Regions from separate parts of the Streptomyces sp. NPDC006691 genome, predicted to be linked through region 1. Evidence: riboswitches for the same ligand, from Rfam matches in the RefSeq annotation. Region 1 holds a riboswitch; each other region holds the start of a gene.

Region 1 (4,572 bases):
CCGGTCGGAGAGGTCCTCCCGCTCGGCGATCACCACGGGCAGGTTCAAGTGCCGCCCGGGTGAGTCGAGTTCCTTGGTGTAGGAGTACAGGTCGTTGACGATGGTCGTCGCGTTTCCGGCGAGTGCGATGACCTTCTGCATGGCAGCCTGCGCGTGCAGGTCGGCCGGCAGTTCGTAGCCACCGACGGTGTCGGTGATGGTGGGGCAGGGGCGGAAGTTGTTGAACTGACGCATCGCCAGGTACTCCCACACCTCGGGTACGTGGTCCTGCTGCGCCCAGGCCGCCTCCGCGAGGTATCCCAGGTGCAGCCGGGCCATGTCGTGCCGGAACCGGTCGGCCTGCGAGGGGCTGGCCGCCCGGACGAAGTACTCCATGGCGGAGCGGTAGGCCCGCCGGGGCGCGTCCGAGTGCAACGACTCGGCCCACTGCGACTGGTACTCCCCGGTCGTGTACAGCGGGTCCAGGGCGGTGTGGGCCAGCAGAAGCCGTTCGCCGAGGCCGATGGGTGAGCCGCCGTGGTCCTCGCAGTAGCAGTCGTCCACCGCGTTCTCCGCCACCATCAGCCGGGTGGCGAGCATCAGGTGGTCGACGGACGGGGCGTCCGGGTGGCAGCCGACCATGTAGCGGCCCACGGAGAAGCCGTCGAACTCCTCCTCCCAGTCGTCCGGGTACAGCGAAACCTCGTCCAGCGCCCAGGACTTGATCCTGCGGCTGACCTCCTCGACCCGCACCGGATCGGGTTCGGCCACCGGGTGGTGGTAGAGGCCCGGGATCGGGGTGCCCTCGACCGCCGGCGGCGCCGCCGGTACGGGCGTCTCCTCCCGCAGGGTCAGGCGCAGGCCCGACGTGCCGATCCCGCTGGGACCCCGCAGGAGCCGGTCCAGATCGCTGCTCGGCGGCGCCGCCCCGACGTCCGGCGCCTCGGCCGCGGGTACCCCGGGGGGCGCGGGCGATGGCGGCGCGGTCGCGGCCGGCGCGATGGCGGGAGGCGGCGGCCCGGTCGGCACCGCGATGGCGGGGGGTGTCGCCGGAACAGGTGCGGCGGTCTGGGGCGGCACGCCTGGGGGCGCGCCCGTGGCGGCCTGGATGTCACGGGCACGGGCCGCCGCGTCGGCGAGGGTGTACGCCCCGAAGCGGGCGACGGCCTCGGGCAGACTCGACTGGGGAGGTGTCAGATCGGGCGCGGGCAATCCAGGACTCCTTCGTGGGGTGGGCGGCTGTCCCCGGGCGGTTCGGGCGTGCGCGACGGGCCCCGGCGGACGGGCGGGGCCGCGCGGGGGCGTACGGGCCGGGCCGGCTACCTGGGCCGCCGGGCGATCTGCACGTTCTCCAGGACGCCTACCGCGTCGGGTACGAGAATGGCGGCGGAGTAGTAGGTGCTGACGAGGTAGGACGTCATCGCCTTCTCGTCGAGACCCATGAAGCGGACCGAGAGCCCCGGTTCGACCTCGTCCGGCAGACCGGTCTGCCGCAGCCCGATGACGCCCTGGTTGTCCTCGCCGGTACGCATGATGAGGATCGAGCTGGTCTGCTCCTCGGTGACGGGGATCTTGTCGCAGGGCAGGATCGGCACCCCGCGCCACGCCTGCACCGACCGACCGTCGAGATCGACCTGGGCGGGGCGCAGACCGCAGGCGTTGAACTCGCGGCCGATCGCCGCGATCGTCCTCGGGTGGGCCAGATAGAACTTGGAGCCGCGCCGGCGGCAGAGCAACTCGTCCATGTCGTCCGGGGTCGGCGGGCCCGAGCGCGGCTGGAGCCGCTGTTTGAAGTCGGCGTTGTGGAGCAGTCCGAACTCCCGGTTGTTGATGAGCTCGTGCTCCTGGCGCTCGCGCAACGCCTCGATGGTGAGCCGGAGTTGTTCCTTGGTCTGGTTCATCGGCCCGTTGTAGAGGTCGGCGACCCTGGTGTGGACCCGTAGAACGGTCTGCGCGACCGAGAGCTCGTACTCGCGCGGCGCCGCCTCGTAGTCGACGAACGCGCCCGGCAGCTCCTGCTCGCCCTTGTGGCCGGCCGCCATCGCGATCTCGGCCTCGCCCTTGTGGTTCTGCCGTCGGCGGGGGAGCGAGACGAACGTCTCCACGTGGTCCCGCAGCTCCGGTGCCGAGGAGCGCACTCCCGCGAAGTCGGCGCGGGAGAGCGTGAGCAGGGTGCCCGAGGTCTCGGCGGTCGCGGTGTGCTTCCAGCGGGCGTCCTCGTCCAGCAGGGCGTGCTCGCCGAAGTGGTCGCCGTCGCCGAGTACATCGAAGGACAGCTCGTCGCCGTACCCGCCGACCGAGGTCTGGCCGATGCGGCCGTGGGCGATCAGATGCAGGCGGTCCGCCGGGGTGCCCTCCTCCACCAGCGTCTCGCCGGCCGAGAAGTCCCGCTGGACGCAGCGATCGGCGAGGGCGGTGAGCACCTCCACGTCGTCGAAGCCGCGCAGCAGCGCCAGTTCACCCAGCTCGCGCGGGATCACCCGGACCGCGGCGCCGTCCTGGACGAACTCCACCCGGCCGTCGCCGACGGTGTGGGTGAGGCGCCGGTTGACCCGGTAGACCCCGCCCTTGGTCTCGACCCACGGCAGCATCCGCAGCAGCCAGCGGTCGCTGATCTCCTGCATCTGCGGGGCGGACTTGGTGGTGGTGGCGAGGTTGCGCGCGGCCGCCGTGCCCAGGGACTGCCGTGGCGGCTCCAGCCGAGTGTCCGGGCGCGAATCAACAGTCATCGGGCGAGCTCTCCTCGGTCGGGGGGCGGCAGCGGGCATGCGGATGCACGGGGCAAGAGGTACGAAAGGGGTATACGAACGGATTCCGTCCGGGACCAGAAGGACACTAACGGCCGGTTCGCCCCCCGGACCAAGGGAAGCCGGGGACATTAACTCGATACGATGATCGCGCCTTCGCGATGTTTGCCCACGTACCGTCGGGATTCGGTCAGGCTGAACGTTCCGTCCGGACCTGCCGTCGGCTCTCGTACGGGGCGTCGGAGGTGGCGCGCGCAGGCCTGAAGCCAGGCCGTTCGCGCAGTTGGGGGAGGTAGAGCGGCCGCCCGGACCGTGCGTGTCCCGCCCTTTGTCGCGCGCTCGCTTCGCGCCGAGGCGTCAGAAACGCGTCACGGCCCGTCGTCCTGTGCGCAGGATCCGGGCTTGCGGCCGGACCGGACGCGTGAACGCCCTGGGGCGACCCTCGTCCTGCGGAGTCCGCCCGGTGGGCACCCAGGTGGCGGACCGCCCATCCCGCGGAGCGACCACAGGTCAGCGAGGTGACGTCCGCGCCCGTGCGCCCCGTGCGACACCTTGACCCGATCCGGGCCGCGATGGCCGAAATGGGCCTTTCCGGGCCCGAGTTCGCGGTCGGCGGGAGAGGAAGATCACGCCAAGTGGCGTGGTCTTGGCCGCTTCCCGGCCGCGCGGTACCTTCAGTTGGATATCGACGACGTCAGAACGGAAGCCGGTGGAATTCCGGCACGGTCGCGCCACTGTGAACGAGTCGCCCCAGGAGAGGCGGATCGGAGTCAGACCCGTAGCCGTCGTCATGTGCACCACCGAGATGGGACGCGAACTCCCAGAGGAGGCCCCTGCCATGGCGCAGCATGTCGCCCAGCCGACTGCCACCACCCCCACCCTTCCCGCGAAGCTGCCGCTGAGCGCCGTCGTCCCCTGGGCGGCCTTCTTCGGCATCCTGATGCTGGTCCTGCTGTACTTCGTCGGCGCCGAACAGGGCGCCACCTCCCTGGTCAGCGGCGCCGGTGTCCACGAGTGGGTCCACGACGCCCGCCACCTGCTCGGCTTCCCCTGCCACTGACAGGGACGCCGAACATCCATGAACTCCGCAACGGTCAGAAACCTCCTCGTGCGGGGCATGCTCGCCGGCCTCGGCGCCGGCCTGCTCGCCCTCGTCGTGGCGTACTTCCTCGGTGAGCCCGGCGTGGACAGCGCCATCGGCTTCGAGGAGGCACACGCCCCGGCACACGAGCACGAGGTCGAACTGGTCTCCCGCTCCCTCCAGTCCACCGCGGGCCTCGCCACCGGCGTCCTGGTCTACGGGATCGCCTTCGGCGGCATCGCCGCGCTCGCGTTCTGCTTCGCGCTCGGCCGGGTCGGGCGCTTCTCCGCGCGCGCCACTGCACTGCTCCTGTCGGGAGCGGCGCTGCTCGCGGTGTACGTCGTGCCGTTCCTGAAGTACCCGGCGAACCCGCCGTCGGTCGGCGACCCCGACACCATCGGCAAGCGGACCTCCCTGTACTTCCTGATGATGGTGCTCAGCGTGCTCCTCGCGATCGCCGCGACCATTCTGGGCAAGCGTCTCGCGCCGCGCCTGGGCACCTGGTACGCCACGGTCGTCGCACTGGCGGCCTTCGCGCTGGTGATCGGCCTCGCTTACGCGTTCCTGCCGGTCATCAACGAGGTGCCGGCCGACTTCCCCGCCACCTTGCTGTGGCGGTTCCGGCTCTCCGCGCTGGCCATCCAGGCCACCCTGTGGGGCGGACTCGGCCTGATCTTCGGCGAGTTGGCGGAGCGCCTGCTCAACCCGAAGCCGGCGGCCGTGCCCGCGGCGGGGGTACCGGCCGCGAACTGATTCCTTCCGCGG
Region 2 (4,572 bases), on a different contig from region 1:
GAGGGACTGCGAGAACACCGAAGGAGCGGAGCGGTAGGCGCCCTTGGCCGGGCAGCTGCGGTCGGTACCCGTGCTCGGCGCGGTGCACACGGCCCCGCCGAGGGCCGCGATGAGGTCGTGGCCCGCGAACTTCCTGGGGTCGCGGCCGACCGCCTGCGCCAGGACGGCGACCTTGCCCAGAGACCCGCCCGCCGCGTGCGAACTGCCCACGCCGGTCCAGTCGTTGACGGTGCGCGCGGGCGTGGAGCCGTCCTCGCCCCGGTTGTCGAGGAAGTCGACGAGGCCGCGGAGCGAGGCGTTGTCGTTGCCGGTCGCCGCCAGTGCGTAGGCCGCGTCGATGGTCAGGCCGAAGTCGGCGAAGCCGGTGCCGGCCACGGTCTCGTAGTAGTGGCCCTGCTTCAGCCGGGAGCGGTCGGTGAGGAAGGCGGCGCCCTTGGCGAGGTCGGGCCCCTCGCCCGCGGCCCATGGCGGGGTCGGTCCGGTGCTGGGCGGAGTGCTGGGGTTCTTGGTCGGGGTGCCGGTGGGCGGGATCGTCGGCGGCACGGTGGGCGGGACGGTCCGCTTCGTGGTCAGGGTCGCCAGATCGGTCCGCGCGCCGGCGATGACGGCGCCCCAGGTCGGGAAGATCTCGGGATCCGTGGCGCCTTCGTCGAAGCCGAAGCCGCCGGCCTTGGTCTGCTGGCGTGCGAGCCAGGAGACCGCGGCGTCGGCGCGGGCGGTGTCTCCGAGCAGGCGCAGCGCCTGTGCCGCTTCCCCGGTCGCGGTGACGTCGCCCGCGGTGACGCCCGGGTAGGCGCCGAAGGCACCGGTGGCCAACTGGGCGCCGCGCAGGTTCGTGCGCGCCCTGGCCACCGCGTCGTCGTGGCCGCCCGCGCGCTCAAGGACGATCGTGGCGTACGGGGTGGTGGCCGGGTCGCTGGAGGAGCAGGTCTCACCGGCGCGCAGCAGGGTGGGGCTGAAGCCTCCGTCCCGGCACTGGTGGGCGGCCACCCGCGCGAGGGCGTCGGCCGGCACCGGCCCGCCCGCACGCTGGAGTGCGAGGACCGCGAGGGCCTGGGTGGCCACGTCGCCCACCGCCGGGAAGTCGCCCTTGCCGACGCAGTCGGGCAGGGCTTCGGCGGTGCACGTGCTCTTGGTGAGGTCACCGAGCAGGTCGTGGCCGCCGAAGGCGTGCGGGTCGCCCTCGGTGCTCTCGGCGAGCAGGGCGAGCAGCGCCGCACCGGTGGGGCTGGGCGCGTTGCCGATGCCGTTCGGATAGGCGAACTCGGCGCTGTGCGCGGCGAGATAGGCCGTCATGCGGGTCAGGGTGTCGCTCTTGCCGCCCGCCGCTGCGAGGGCGAGCGCGGTACGTGCGGTCTGGTACAGGTTGGCCGAACCGCTGCCCTCGTCGTAGATGTGGTCGCCGTCGTGGAGCAACCCCTTGAGCCAGGTGCCCGCGGCGGTGAGGTTGACCTCCGCCGGTTCCACGACCGGTGGGTGGTCGCCCGGATCGGTCTGGCCCTGGGCGCGGACCTGGGCGGGGGTGAAGGCGGGGCCGCCGCTGGTGCCGTTGGGGTCGGTGGGACCGAACACCCAGGCTTCCACGGAGCCGTCCTTGGGGTGCTGGCTCATGGCGCCGAGTGGGCTGTACGTCCAGTAGTCCTGGCCGGGCGGTGCGAGCCAGTACGACCAGTAGGCGGTGGCCGGAGGCGTCAGCTTGCACGCCTCCTGGTCCGAAGTCGGGTACTGCGTACCGGAGTTGAACTGGGAGGTCCCGAGGCGGCAGATGAACGCGGGGCCGTCGTGCTCGGTGCCGGTGGTCGTGAAGCCGGCCTCGTGCAGCAAGTCGTACCCGGTGGTGGGGGTGGCGTCGCAGCCCCGCACGACGCCGCCGCCCCAGTGGCCGAAGTCGACGGCGACGACGGCGCCCTTGGTGGGCGAGCAGTCACCCAGCGGATCCGCTGCCGCGGGCGTCGCGCCGGAGAGGAGGAAGACCCCGCCGCCGATCACCACGCCCACCGAGCACAGCAGGGAAATGAATCGTGCGCCCATGCCTCGCGCCGGCCCGCTCGACTGCCCCACCAGTACCCCCTGCGTCACCCGCAACGGAGCTCTGTATGGGAGGAGGGACCCCATCGCCGCTGGAACGGGGGCCTTCCGCGCCACACCGTAGTCCGCGACGGCGTCTGTAGCTTGGATCAGCCCAGGTAATCCGGCTCATCCGGCGGGTACATGAGGCACCAGCCGAATCCACGGTTGCGGGTCAGCGCCGGATTCCGACCGGCTTCCCCTGGGAACTGACAATAGAATCGGGCGGATTAGAGCACGACTGAACCCGGACCGTCAAGAAGTGGGCAGGTGCGGCCAGTTCGGGTAGCGTCCGGTGCTGCCGCATGGGGGAATCTGGTGCGAATCCAGAGCTGACGCGCAACGGTATGGACCGGCCGGGGGGCCGGGGCGAGCCCGAAGACCCACACGGCAGTTACGTCAAGGAAGTCGAACCACGCGTTTGGACGACGACCTGCTGCCGTTCACCGAGGGGCCTCCTCACCGGAAGGCCGGCGTCCGGGCGGCACCGGTCGGCGTCCCCTTCCCCTGGGAGCACCCGACATGACCTCGAACCGCGCCTCTCGCCGCGCCCTCCTGACAGCGGCCTCTTCGCTGAGCGCTCTTGCCCTGGCGGCCGTTCCCGCCTTCGCCACCTCCTCGCCCGCCCAGATAGCCACGGCGAAGACCAACGGCGTGAGTTACCTCAGATCGCTCCAGGCGGCGGACGGCTCCTACGCCGGCGCCGGACTCTCCAACGAGTGGGCGTTCTCCGCCTTCGCCGCGACCGGCACCGCGTCCGTCGACGTCACCCCGGGCGGCGACCCCACCAAGAACGCCCGTACCGTCTACCGCAACCTCCTCGCCACGACCGCGTGGCCGAGCACTTCGCCGGTGGTGACCGACTACGAGCGCGGCATCATCAACGCCTACTCGGCCGGCATCGACCCGGCCCGCGTCGCGGCCGGCCGCAATCTGCTCGCCGACACCTACGCCTACTGGCAGAACTCCGCCCCCGGCTACTGGGGCGCCCCGTCCAACTTCAACGGCACGGTGTTCGCGCTGATCTCGCTCGGCGGCGCGAAGACGCAGACGGGCGTCCAGCGCATCCCGCAGCCGCTCCTGGACAAGTCCGTCGCCACCGTGCGGGCCAACCAGCACAACGACGGCGGCTGGAACTTCAGCAAGGCCGAGGGCGACCCGTCCGCACTCGCCGCGGGCAGTGACATCGACATGACCGGCGCCGCCATGGCCTCCCTGTGCGTCTCCGGCGTCCCGGCCACCGACCCCGCCATCACCAAGGCCAAGGGCTTCCTGAAGTCGAAGCTCGTCAACACCTCCGGCGCCTTCGACGCCATGTTCGGCGCCAACACCGACTCCAACGGCTGGGCCGTCTCCGGCCTCAACGCCTGCGGCATCAACCCCCAGACCGGCGACTTCCTCACCAAGGCGGGCAAAACCCCGGTCGACTTCCTGATCGCCCAGCAGTTCAAGCCCGGCGGCGGCTTCAAGTACGTGCCCAGCGACACCGCGCCGTCCGCGTACGCGTCCATCGACGGGCTGCGCGCGGTCGCCGGCGGCGGCTTCATGGCCGCCCCTCCGGCCCCCACCACGGCGGGCGCCCCGCAGTGGGTGGCCACCTCCGGCTTCACCCCGGGAACGACCGCCAAGCTCGCCCTGACCGTGGACACCGGCAGCTCGCTGAAGGTCTGCTCGGTCGCGCTCACTCCGACCGCGTCGACCACCACGCTCGGCGCGGTCCTGGACGCGGCGACCACGGCGGCCACCCCCGCGGGGTGCGTCACCTCGGTCACACCCGGCAGCGGAAACGGAACGATCACGGCGGTCAACGGGACGGCCAACAGCGGCAGTTCCACCTGGAAGGCCGGCGTCGACGGCGCGTCGGCGGTCGCCGCCAACCGCGACACGGTGATCAACCTGGGCGACACGATCTCGCTGCGCTACGGCAGCTGACATCGCCTGAGGACGATCCCCAGGCGGTCCGAGCGCTCGGGACCGGCCACGCCACCGAGATGTGCCGTCGGCCGGGTCGACGATGATGGACCCGGACTGCACTTCATGACCAAGAGCTATTCGCAGGTGCCGACCGAGATTCGCCGGAACCTCGGCCTGCTGGCCTGACCCCTTGCCCCTGGCCGGCGGATGACGACGTCACACCCACATGCGAGCGCCTGACGCGCCCGCACACCTGAGAAACTGGGCTTCATGAGCACGGAGCAGCGCCGGATTCTGGTCATCGGCATCGGAGCGGGGGACCCGGACCATTTGACCCTTGGCGCGGTCAAGGCGATCGGCCGGGCCGATGTGTTCTTCATCGTGGGCAAGGGGCCGGACAAGGCCTCGTTGACGGACTTGCGCCACCGGATGATCGAGGAACATGCCCAGGGCCCCTACCGAGTGGTGGAGGTGGAGGATCCCAGCCGCGAGCGCCGCTCGATGGACCGGGGCGAGTACTCCGCCGCGGTCCATGACTGGCGCGAACGGCGTGGGGAGCTGTTCGAGCGGCTGATGCGCGCGGAGATGACG
Region 3 (4,572 bases), on a different contig from region 1:
CCTTCCGGCACGACGTGGTCGACCGCATCCAAGGAGTGGACGCGGTGCGCGAACGCCTGGAGGACCTGGCCTCCAGCGCCCGCGCCGAGTGCCTCTCGCTGCTGCCCGGCGGCGCCCAACTGCCCGACACCATGGACGCGAGCCAGCCCCTGGACCAGTTGGCCCTCGAACGCGGAGTGCGGATCCGCAGCATCTACCAGGAGAGCTTCCGCAACGACGCGCCCACCCTGGAATACGTGCGCTGGTACTGCGATCTGGGCGGCGAGGCGCGTACGGTGCCCATCGTCCCGATGCTCATGGTGATCGTGGACCGCAGCGCCGCCCTGGTCCCGGTGGACCCGGAGGATGCCCGGGCCGGCGCGCTGGAGGTGCGCAGCCGGGGACTGGTCAACGCACTGGTCGTCCTGTTCGACCATCTGTGGGAGTCGGGCACCCCGTTCGGGGAGGCCCCGCGCCGCAACGAGCACGATCTCTCGCCCCAGGAAAGGGAGTTGCTCCTGCTGCTCGGCATCGGCTGCACCGACGACATCGCCGCCCGGCGGCTCGGGGTGTCGCTGCGGACCGTACGCCGGATGAGCTCGGAGCTCATGTCCCGCCTGGGTGCCCGCAGCCGCTTCGAGGCGGGCGTCCGGGCGGCCAAGGAGGGCTGGCTCTGACACTCCGTCAGGTCAGGACGAACGCGCTCGCACCCCGTCCGGATTCCGGACGGGGGTTCCCTTGGCCGGGTCTCTCCCCTAGATTTCCTGCGCATTGCCAAGTGATCCGCAATGCCGAGAGATCCACCGCGCAGGTGATCGTGAGGGGACGGAACCACCCATGCCGGAATCGACGGAAGTGAAGAGACCGGTGATCACGCCCTTGCGCGTGGTCATCGCGCTCTGCCTGATCGCGCCCTTCGTGGCCATGCTGTGGGTGAGTTCGTACGCCAAGACGGATCCCGCGCTCGGCGGCATCCCGTTCTTCTACTGGTACCAGATGCTCTGGGTGCTGATCTCGACGGCGCTCACGATGATCGCGTACAAGCTGTGGCAGCACGATCAGCGTTCGCGCACCGCGTCCGCCTCCGGCACCTCCGACGACACCAAGGGGGGTGCGTCCCAGTGAAGGACGGCGTGAACGGCGTCGCACTCGGCGTCTTCATCTTCTTCTTCCTGGCCGTCACGGTCATCGGCTTCATGGCCGCCCGCTGGCGCAAGGCCGAGAACGAGGCGAGCCTGGACGAATGGGGCCTGGGCGGGCGGTCGTTCGGCACCTGGGTCACCTGGTTCCTGCTCGGCGGCGACCTCTACACCGCGTACACCTTCGTGGCGGTGCCCGCGGCGATCTACGCGGCGGGCGCGGCCGGGTTCTTCGCGGTGCCCTACACGATCCTCGTGTACCCGCTGATCTTCACCTTCCTGCCGCGCCTGTGGTCGGTGTCGCACAAGCACGGCTATGTCACCACCTCGGACTTCGTGCGCGGCCGGTTCGGCTCCAAGGGTCTCTCGCTCGCGGTCGCGATCACCGGAATCCTCGCGACGATGCCGTACATCGCGCTCCAACTGGTCGGTATCCAGGCCGTGTTGGACGTCATGGGCGTGGGCGGCGAGTCCGGCAACTGGTTCGTCAAGGACCTGCCGCTGCTCATCGCGTTCGCGGTGCTCGCCGCGTACACCTACTCCTCGGGCCTGCGCGCCCCCGCACTGATCGCGTTCGTGAAGGACGGCCTGATCTACCTCGTCATCGCGGTGGCGATCATCTACATCCCGATCAAGCTGGGCGGCTTCGACGCGATCTTCAGCGCCGCGCAGCACAAGTTCGCGGGTCCGCCCGGCGGCAAACCTACGGGGGCCCTCGCACCGGGAGCGTCGAGCCAGTGGACGTACGCCACGCTCGCGCTCGGCTCGGCCCTCGCACTGTTCATGTACCCGCACTCGATCACGGCGACGCTGTCCTCGCGCAGCCGCAACGTGATCCGCCGCAACACCACGATCCTGCCGCTGTACTCCCTGATGCTGGGGCTGCTCGCGCTGCTCGGCTTCATGGCGATCGCGGCGGGCGTCAAGGTGAGCAACGGCCAGCTGGCCATCCCGCAGCTCTTCGAGGACATGTTCCCGGACTGGTTCGCGGGCGTCGCCTTCGCGGCGATCGGCATCGGCGCGCTGGTCCCGGCGGCGATCATGTCGATCGCGGCCGCGAACCTTTTCACCCGCAACATCTACAAGGACTTCCTCAAGCCGGACGCGTCGCCCGCGCAGGAGGCCAAGGTCTCCAAGCTGGTCTCGCTCGTGGTGAAGGTCGGCGCGCTGGTCTTCGTCCTGACCATGGACAAGACGGTCGCGATCAACTTCCAGCTCCTCGGCGGCATCTGGATCCTGCAGACCTTCCCGGCCCTGGTCGGCGGCTTGTTCACCCGCTGGTTCCACCGCTGGGCGCTGCTCGCCGGCTGGGCGGTCGGCATGGTCTACGGCACGCTCGCCGCGTACGGGGTGGCCTCGCCCACCCAGAAGCACTTCGGCGGCTCCTCCAAGGAGATCCCCGGCATCGGCGAGATCGGCTACATCGGCCTGACGGCCTTCGTGATGAACGTCGTCGTCACGGTGGTCCTGACCTTCGTCCTGCGCGCCGTGAAGGCCCCCGACGGCATCGACGAGACGTCCCCCGCCGACTACACGGCGGATGCCGGCGACCCGGGCGTCGCCGTCGAGCTCCCCCCGGCGACAGCGGGCTCGGCCCACTGATCCCGGGCCGCAGCCAGTACGGCCAAGGGCCGCCGCATCCACCAGGGTGCGGCGGCCCTTCCGCATGGCGACACAACATGTGGGGGGTGCTTCATGAAGCACCCCCCACATGTATGCTCGTCCTCGCTGTCGCCGCAGGGGAATCCGGTGGGAATCCGGAACTGTCCCGCAACGGTATGACCTGTACGTATCTGTACGGGTCGAGTCCGAGCACCTGCCGACGGTGCGTCCGGGTCGTCCGAACCGGATGCCAGACGTCCGGGCCTCGCGGTTGGGCCGGCGGACGACGCGCTGCGGGCTGCCCCGACGCGCGCCGACGCCTCCCCCGTAGGCCCCGTGCCGAGCGAGGGAGTGCCCCCACGTGACCATCGCCCCAGCGGATCCCGCTTCAGCGATCACCGAAGAGCTCGCGGATGCCCCCGGGACCGCGTTGCTGCGGACCCTGACGGAGCTCACCGCCGATCTCGCGGACACCGACCCCGGCCGGGTCGCCGCCGCCGCGCTGCGGGGCCGCAACGCCCGCTCCGACGAGGGCGAGCTGCGCGAGCTGGCCACCGAGGCGGCCGCGGGGCTCATCTCCGAGGACCCGGCGTACTCCCGGCTCGCCGCCCGGCTCCTGACGATCACCATCGCCGAAGAGGCCGCCACCCAGGGCGCGGTGTCCTTCTCCGACTCGGTCGAGGTCGGCCACCGCGAGGGCCTGATCGCCGACCGGACCGTCGCGTTCGTGCGCGCGCACGCGGACCGTGTGAACGCCCTGGTGGACGCGGCCCTCGCCGACGGCGCCGACGACCGCTTCGGCTACTTCGGCCTGCGCACCCTCTACTCCCGCTACCTGCTGCGCCACCCGATCACCCGCAAGGTCGTCGAGACCCCCCAGCACTTCATGCTGCGCGTGGCGTCCGGCCTCGCCGAGGACGAGTCGGTGCGCGCCCTGGACGAAGTGGCGTCCCTGTACGGCCTGATGAGCCGCCTGGACTACCTGCCGTCGTCCCCCACGCTCTTCAACTCCGGCACCCGGCACCCCCAGATGTCGTCCTGCTACCTGCTCGACTCGCCGCTCGACGAGCTCGACTCGATCTATGACCGCTACCACCAGGTGGCCCGGCTGTCGAAGCACGCCGGCGGCATCGGCCTCTCGTACTCCCGCATCCGCGGCCGCGGTTCGCTGATCCGGGGCACCAACGGCCACTCCAACGGCATCGTCCCGTTCCTCAAGACCCTCGACGCCTCGGTGGCCGCGGTCAACCAGGGCGGCCGGCGCAAGGGCGCGGCCGCGGTCTACCTGGAGACCTGGCACTCCGACATCGAGGAGTTCCTTGAGCTGCGCGACAACACCGGCGAGGACCAGCGCCGCACGCACAACCTGAACCTCGCGCACTGGATCCCCGACGAGTTCATGCGCCGCGTCGACGCCGACGGCACGTGGTCGCTGTTCTCGCCGGCCGACGTGCCCGAGCTGGTCGACCTGTGGGGCGACGAGTTCGACGCCGCCTACCGCAAGGCCGAGGCCGCGGGGCTCGCCCGGAAGACCATGCCGGCCCGGGACCTGTACGGCCGCATGATGCGCACCCTCGCGCAGACCGGCAACGGCTGGATGACCTTCAAGGACGCCTCCAACCGCACCGCCAACCAGACGGCGGAGCCCGGCCACACGGTCCACTCCTCCAACCTCTGCACCGAGATCCTGGAGGTCACGGACGACGGCGAGACGGCGGTCTGCAACCTCGGCTCGGTGAACCTGGGCGCGTTCGTCGTCGGCGACGGCATCGACTGGGAGCGCCTCGACCAGGCCGTCCGCACCGCGGTGACCTTCCTCGACCGGGTCGTCGACATCAACTTCTACCCGACC
Region 4 (4,572 bases), on a different contig from region 1:
GACCGCCGCGCTCTCCTCCTGCAACTCGGGCATGTACTCCACCGGCCGCATGCTGCGCGACCTCGCGCTCAACGGCCAGGGCCCGAAGGTCTTCACCAAGCTGACGAAGAGCGGCACGCCGCTGGTCGGCACCACGGTCTCCGCCGCCCTCATGCTGGTCGGCGTGTGGATCAACTACGTGGCGCCCGGCAAGGCCTTCGACTACGTGGTCTCCTTCGCCACCATCTCCGGCATGTGGGCCTGGATCATGATCCTGGTCTGCCAGATCCGCTACCGCCGCCAGTCGGACGCCGGAGTGCTGCCGCAGTCCAGCTTCCGCGCCCCCGGCGCCCCGTACACCAGCTGGTTCGCGCTGCTCTTCATCTTCATGGTCATCGTGATGATGGGCATCGACAAGGACTCCCGCGTCTCGCTGTACTGCGCGCCGCTGTGGGCCCTGATCCTCGGTGTCTCCTACCTGGTCCTCAAGGCCAAGAACCCCGACAACAAGGCGTTCGCCAAGCGCAGCTGAGGCTCTGACCAGCACATTCTCACCATGCGGGCCGTTACGTATCGCACCTCGATACGGGGCGGCCCGCATGCTTATCCTTGCCGACATGCTGACCCTCACCCAGGCCCTGTACGACCAGCTCGTCGCGCACGCCCGCGCCGACCACCCCGACGAGGCGTGCGGTGTGGTCGCGGGCCCGGCGGGCACCGGCCGCGCCGAGCGGTTCATTCCGATGCTGAACGCGGCCCGCTCGCCCACGTTCTACGAGTTCGACTCGCAGGACCTCCTCAAGCTCTACCGCGAGATGGACGACCGCGACGAGGAGCCGGTGATCGTCTACCACTCCCACACCGCGACCGAGGCCTACCCCTCGCGCACCGACGTGACGTACGCCAACGAACCCGGCGCGCACTACGTCCTGGTCTCCACGGCGGACACCGACGGGGCCGGGGAGTTCCAGTTCCGCTCGTACCGCATCGTGGACGGCGTGATCACGGAGGAAGACGTAAGGGTCGTAGAGGCCTACTGACGGATACGCGTGCCCGGTGATCCCGCATACTGTGCATACGCACTTTTTGATCATCGGGCGGCAGGGCCAGGAAGCCGGTGCGAATCCGGCACGGTCCCGCCACTGTGACCGGCCCCGCGGCGAGCCCGCGGAGCCGGAAGCCAGGAACTGACCTGCCGCCTTCTCCCGACGACAGGGGACGTGGAAATCCCCTTGGAGGAGCTCAGCCATGCTCTGGCGCCGTGCGGCCCTGGCCGCCGCCCTGCTGTTCCCGCTCGCCGCGTGCACCAGCACCCAGGCGAAGCCCGAAGCCGGCGGCGCCACCGCCCCCGGCTTCCCCTACACGGTCACCAACTGCGGGGTGACCACGACGTACACCGCGCCCCCGAAGCGGGCGGTGACCATGAACCAGCACGCCACCGAGGTGATGCTGGCGCTCGGCCTCGCCAAGTCCCTCGCCGGGACCGCCTACTTGGACGACAAGGTGCTGCCGAAGTACGCGGCCGACTACCGCTCGGTCCCGGTCCTGGCCGCCGAGTACCCCTCGTACGAGAAGCTCCTCTCGGTGAACCCGGACTTCGTCTACGGCGGCTACGCCTCCGCCTTCGCCGCTGGCGAGGGCCGCGCGCGCGAGGCCCTCGCCAAGAGCGGCATCAAGTCCCGCCTCAACGTGGAGAACTGCCCCCAGGGCGCCGCGACCACGATGGACGACGTGTACGAGGAGGTCCGCGAGGTGGGCCGCACCTTCGGTGTCGGTGACCGCGCGGAGTCCTGGATCCGCTCGGCCGAGGCCACCAGCGAACGCACCCGCACGGCGCGCGAGGACAAGGCGCCCACCCCCGTCTTCGTCTACGACAGCGGCGACAAGACGGCGTTCACCGTGGGCGGCAAGGGCATAGGCAACGACATCGTGACCCGCGCCGGCGGCCGCAACGTCTTCGCGGACGACCTGAAGACGCAGTCCTTCGGCGACGCGAGCTGGGAGAACGTGGTGGCCCGCGCCCCCGAGACCATCCTGATCCTCGACTACGGCGGCACGAGCGTGGACGCCAAGAAGAAGCGCCTGCGCGACGACCCGGCCCTCGCCTCCGTCCCCGCCGTCAAGAACAACCGGTTCGCCGTCCTGCCCCTCTCCGACATGGTCACCGGCGTACGGGCCCCGGACGCGGTCGCCAAGCTGGCGGCGCAGCTCGGGACGGGGGAGTGAAGGTCCTGCCGCGAGCGGCAGCACCGCCGGCCCGGGAGCGCGGGGGCCCGCGCAGGACAACCCGCTCGCGCTACCCGCTCGTTCTCGCGGCGCTGGCCCTGGTGCTGCTCGCCGCGGCCGTCGCCGGGCTCGCGCTGGGGTCGGTGCGGATTCCCGTCGGCCAGGTGCTCGCGATCGTCGCCGGCCGCGCCGAGCCGAGCCCGTACCGCACGATCGTCCTGGAGGTCCGGGCGCCCCGCGTGGTGCTCGGCGCCGTCACCGGTGCCGGGCTCGCCGTCATCGGGACCGTGCTCCAGGCCCTGGTGCGCAACCCGCTCGCCGACCCGTTCCTGCTCGGCGTCTCCAGCGGGGCCTCCGCCGGAGCCGTCGCCGTGATCGTGCTCGGGGTGGGGGCCGGGGTGGCGACCACCGTCGCCCTGCCGGCCGCCGCCTTCGCGGGCGCGCTCGCCGCCCTCGTCCTCGTGTACGCCCTGGCCCGGCGCGCCGGCTCGATGACGGGCGGGCGCCTGGTGCTCGCCGGGGTCGCCGTCTCGTACGTCCTGTCCGCGCTCACCAGCCTCATCCTGGTCACCTCGGCCAGCGCCGCCCACGCCCAGGAAGTCCTGCACTGGACGCTCGGCGGACTCGGCGGCGCCCGCTGGGACATGCTCGCGCTGCCCGCCGTCGCCCTCGTCCTCGGCACGCTCGTCCTGATCGCCCTGGCCCGCCCGCTCGACCTGCTCCTCGTCGGCGAGGAGGGCGCGGGCGTACTCGGCCTCGACACCGGCCGCTTCCGCGCCGGTGCCTTCGTGCTCGCCTCGCTGCTGACCGGCGTCCTCGTCGCGTACACCGGGGCGATCGGCTTCGTCGGCCTGATGGTTCCGCACGCCGCCCGCCTGGCCGTCGGCGCCGCACACCGCACCCTGCTGCCCGTCGTGGCCCTCGGCGGCGCCGCCTTCCTCGTCCTCGCCGACCTCGCGGCCCGTACCGTCGCCGCCCCCAGCGACATCCCCGTCGGCGTCCTCACCGCGCTCACCGGCGGCCCGTTCTTCCTGTGGATGCTGCGCGGCCACGGGACCCGCGCGGAAGGCGGCCCCGCATGACGACGCTGCGCACCGAGTCGCTCTCGTACACCACGCCCCAGGGCCGCACCCTGCTCCACGGCATCACCCTGGGCGCCGCCGACGGCGAGACGGTCGGCCTGGTCGGCCCCAACGGCAGCGGCAAGACGACCCTGCTCCGCTGCGTCTACGCTGCCCTGCGCCCGACCGCCGGACGCGTCCTGCTCGACGACACCGACCTGCACGCGCTGCCGGTCAAGGCCCGTGCCCGGCGCATCGCGACCGTCCCGCAGGACGCCGACGCCGGGGGCATCGAGCTGAGCGTCCACGAGATCGTCGCCATGGGCCGCTCCCCGCACCACCGCTTCTGGGAGGCCGACACCACCGCCGACCACGCGCTCGTGCGCGAGGCGCTCGCCCGCGTCGGCATCGCCGACCTCGCGGCCCGCCCCTTCCCGTCGCTGTCCGGCGGCGAACGCCAGCGCGCCCTGGTCGCCCGGGCCCTGGTGCAGCAGCCGGACGTCGTCGTCCTGGACGAGCCGACCAACCACCTCGACATCCGCTACCAGCTCGAAGTCCTGTCCCTGGTAAGGGAGTTGGGGACCGTCAACCTGCTGGCCCTGCACGATCTGAACCTCGCCGCGTACTACTGCGACCGCATCTGCGTCCTGGCGGCCGGCCGCGTCGTCGCCTCGGGCCCGCCCGCGGACGTCCTCACGGCGGACCTGCTCGGCGCGGTGTACGGGGTGAACGCCGAGGTGAGCGTCCACCCCGCGACCGGCGCGCCCACCGTCGTCTACCTGCCGCCGAGCGCCGGCCGCGTCCCGCCCGCACCCGGGCTGCCCGCATCCTGAGCGGGATCGGTCCAGGATGCGAGATCACATTCCGGGAAGCGGACCGGGAATCTATACGATGACCCCATGGTTTCGAACGACGTGAGCGACAAGACGCCGAGCAGCGGCCCCGCCCTGCTGCTCGTGGCGCGGCTGCACGTCGACCTGTGCCGGCTCGCCAGCGCGATCTGTACGGCCCGCGCAGCCGCCGTCTGACGCCGCGCGCCCCGCACCAACGCACCACCGCACGCCCCAGCGCGTGCGGCGCGCGGACCCGAGCCCGAGCCGCGCCCACCTGCCTCTCCCTTCAGATCAGGAGCCCACGCCATGGCCATCGAGGTCCGCATCCCGACCATCCTCCGCACCTACACCGACGGCGCCAAGGCCGTCGAGGCCAGCGGCGCCACCCTCGCCGACCTCTTCAACGACCTCGACGCCCGGCACACCGGCATCCGCGAGCGGATCGTCGACGGCGACAACCTGCGCCGCTTCGT

Evidence for each region. A riboswitch is a leader RNA that binds a small molecule or an ion and turns the genes downstream of it on or off. The one in region 1 is predicted to bind cobalamin.
Region 2: it holds a riboswitch for cobalamin, as region 1 does, so the genes downstream of both, ACFYNP_RS16595 (prenyltransferase/squalene oxidase repeat-containing protein) here and ACFYNP_RS36005 (CbtB-domain containing protein) in region 1, are expected to answer to the same signal.
Region 3: it holds a riboswitch for cobalamin, as region 1 does, so the genes downstream of both, ACFYNP_RS18830 (ribonucleoside-diphosphate reductase subunit alpha) here and ACFYNP_RS36005 (CbtB-domain containing protein) in region 1, are expected to answer to the same signal.
Region 4: it holds a riboswitch for cobalamin, as region 1 does, so the genes downstream of both, ACFYNP_RS28930 (ABC transporter substrate-binding protein) here and ACFYNP_RS36005 (CbtB-domain containing protein) in region 1, are expected to answer to the same signal.

What each region holds. Positions count from the first base shown of each region.
Region 1 is NZ_JBIAGW010000031.1:20,453-25,024, forward strand. Features, by position in the region: gene ACFYNP_RS35995 (family 2 encapsulin nanocompartment cargo protein terpene cyclase) at 1-1,089, opposite strand, end outside; gene ACFYNP_RS36000 (family 2B encapsulin nanocompartment shell protein) at 1,299-2,708, opposite strand; cobalamin riboswitch at 3,392-3,525, shown strand; gene ACFYNP_RS36005 (CbtB-domain containing protein) at 3,565-3,786, shown strand; gene ACFYNP_RS36010 (CbtA family protein) at 3,805-4,560, shown strand.
Region 2 is NZ_JBIAGW010000006.1:232,261-236,832, reverse strand. Features, by position in the region: gene ACFYNP_RS16595 (prenyltransferase/squalene oxidase repeat-containing protein) at 1-2,031, opposite strand, end outside; cobalamin riboswitch at 2,164-2,311, opposite strand; cobalamin riboswitch at 2,334-2,473, shown strand; gene ACFYNP_RS16590 (hypothetical protein) at 2,590-3,999, shown strand; gene cobF (precorrin-6A synthase (deacetylating)) at 4,252-4,572, shown strand, end outside.
Region 3 is NZ_JBIAGW010000007.1:301,424-305,995, reverse strand. Features, by position in the region: gene ACFYNP_RS18845 (LuxR C-terminal-related transcriptional regulator) at 1-656, shown strand, start outside; gene ACFYNP_RS18840 (DUF3311 domain-containing protein) at 817-1,104, shown strand; gene mctP (monocarboxylate uptake permease MctP) at 1,101-2,720, shown strand; cobalamin riboswitch at 2,817-2,957, shown strand; gene ACFYNP_RS18830 (ribonucleoside-diphosphate reductase subunit alpha) at 3,082-4,572, shown strand, end outside.
Region 4 is NZ_JBIAGW010000016.1:116,310-120,881, forward strand. Features, by position in the region: gene ACFYNP_RS28920 (amino acid permease) at 1-511, shown strand, start outside; gene ACFYNP_RS28925 (Mov34/MPN/PAD-1 family protein) at 597-1,019, shown strand; cobalamin riboswitch at 1,061-1,194, shown strand; gene ACFYNP_RS28930 (ABC transporter substrate-binding protein) at 1,228-2,205, shown strand; gene ACFYNP_RS28935 (FecCD family ABC transporter permease) at 2,298-3,287, shown strand; gene ACFYNP_RS28940 (ABC transporter ATP-binding protein) at 3,284-4,099, shown strand; gene ACFYNP_RS28945 (putative leader peptide) at 4,166-4,294, shown strand; gene ACFYNP_RS28950 (MoaD/ThiS family protein) at 4,406-4,572, shown strand, end outside.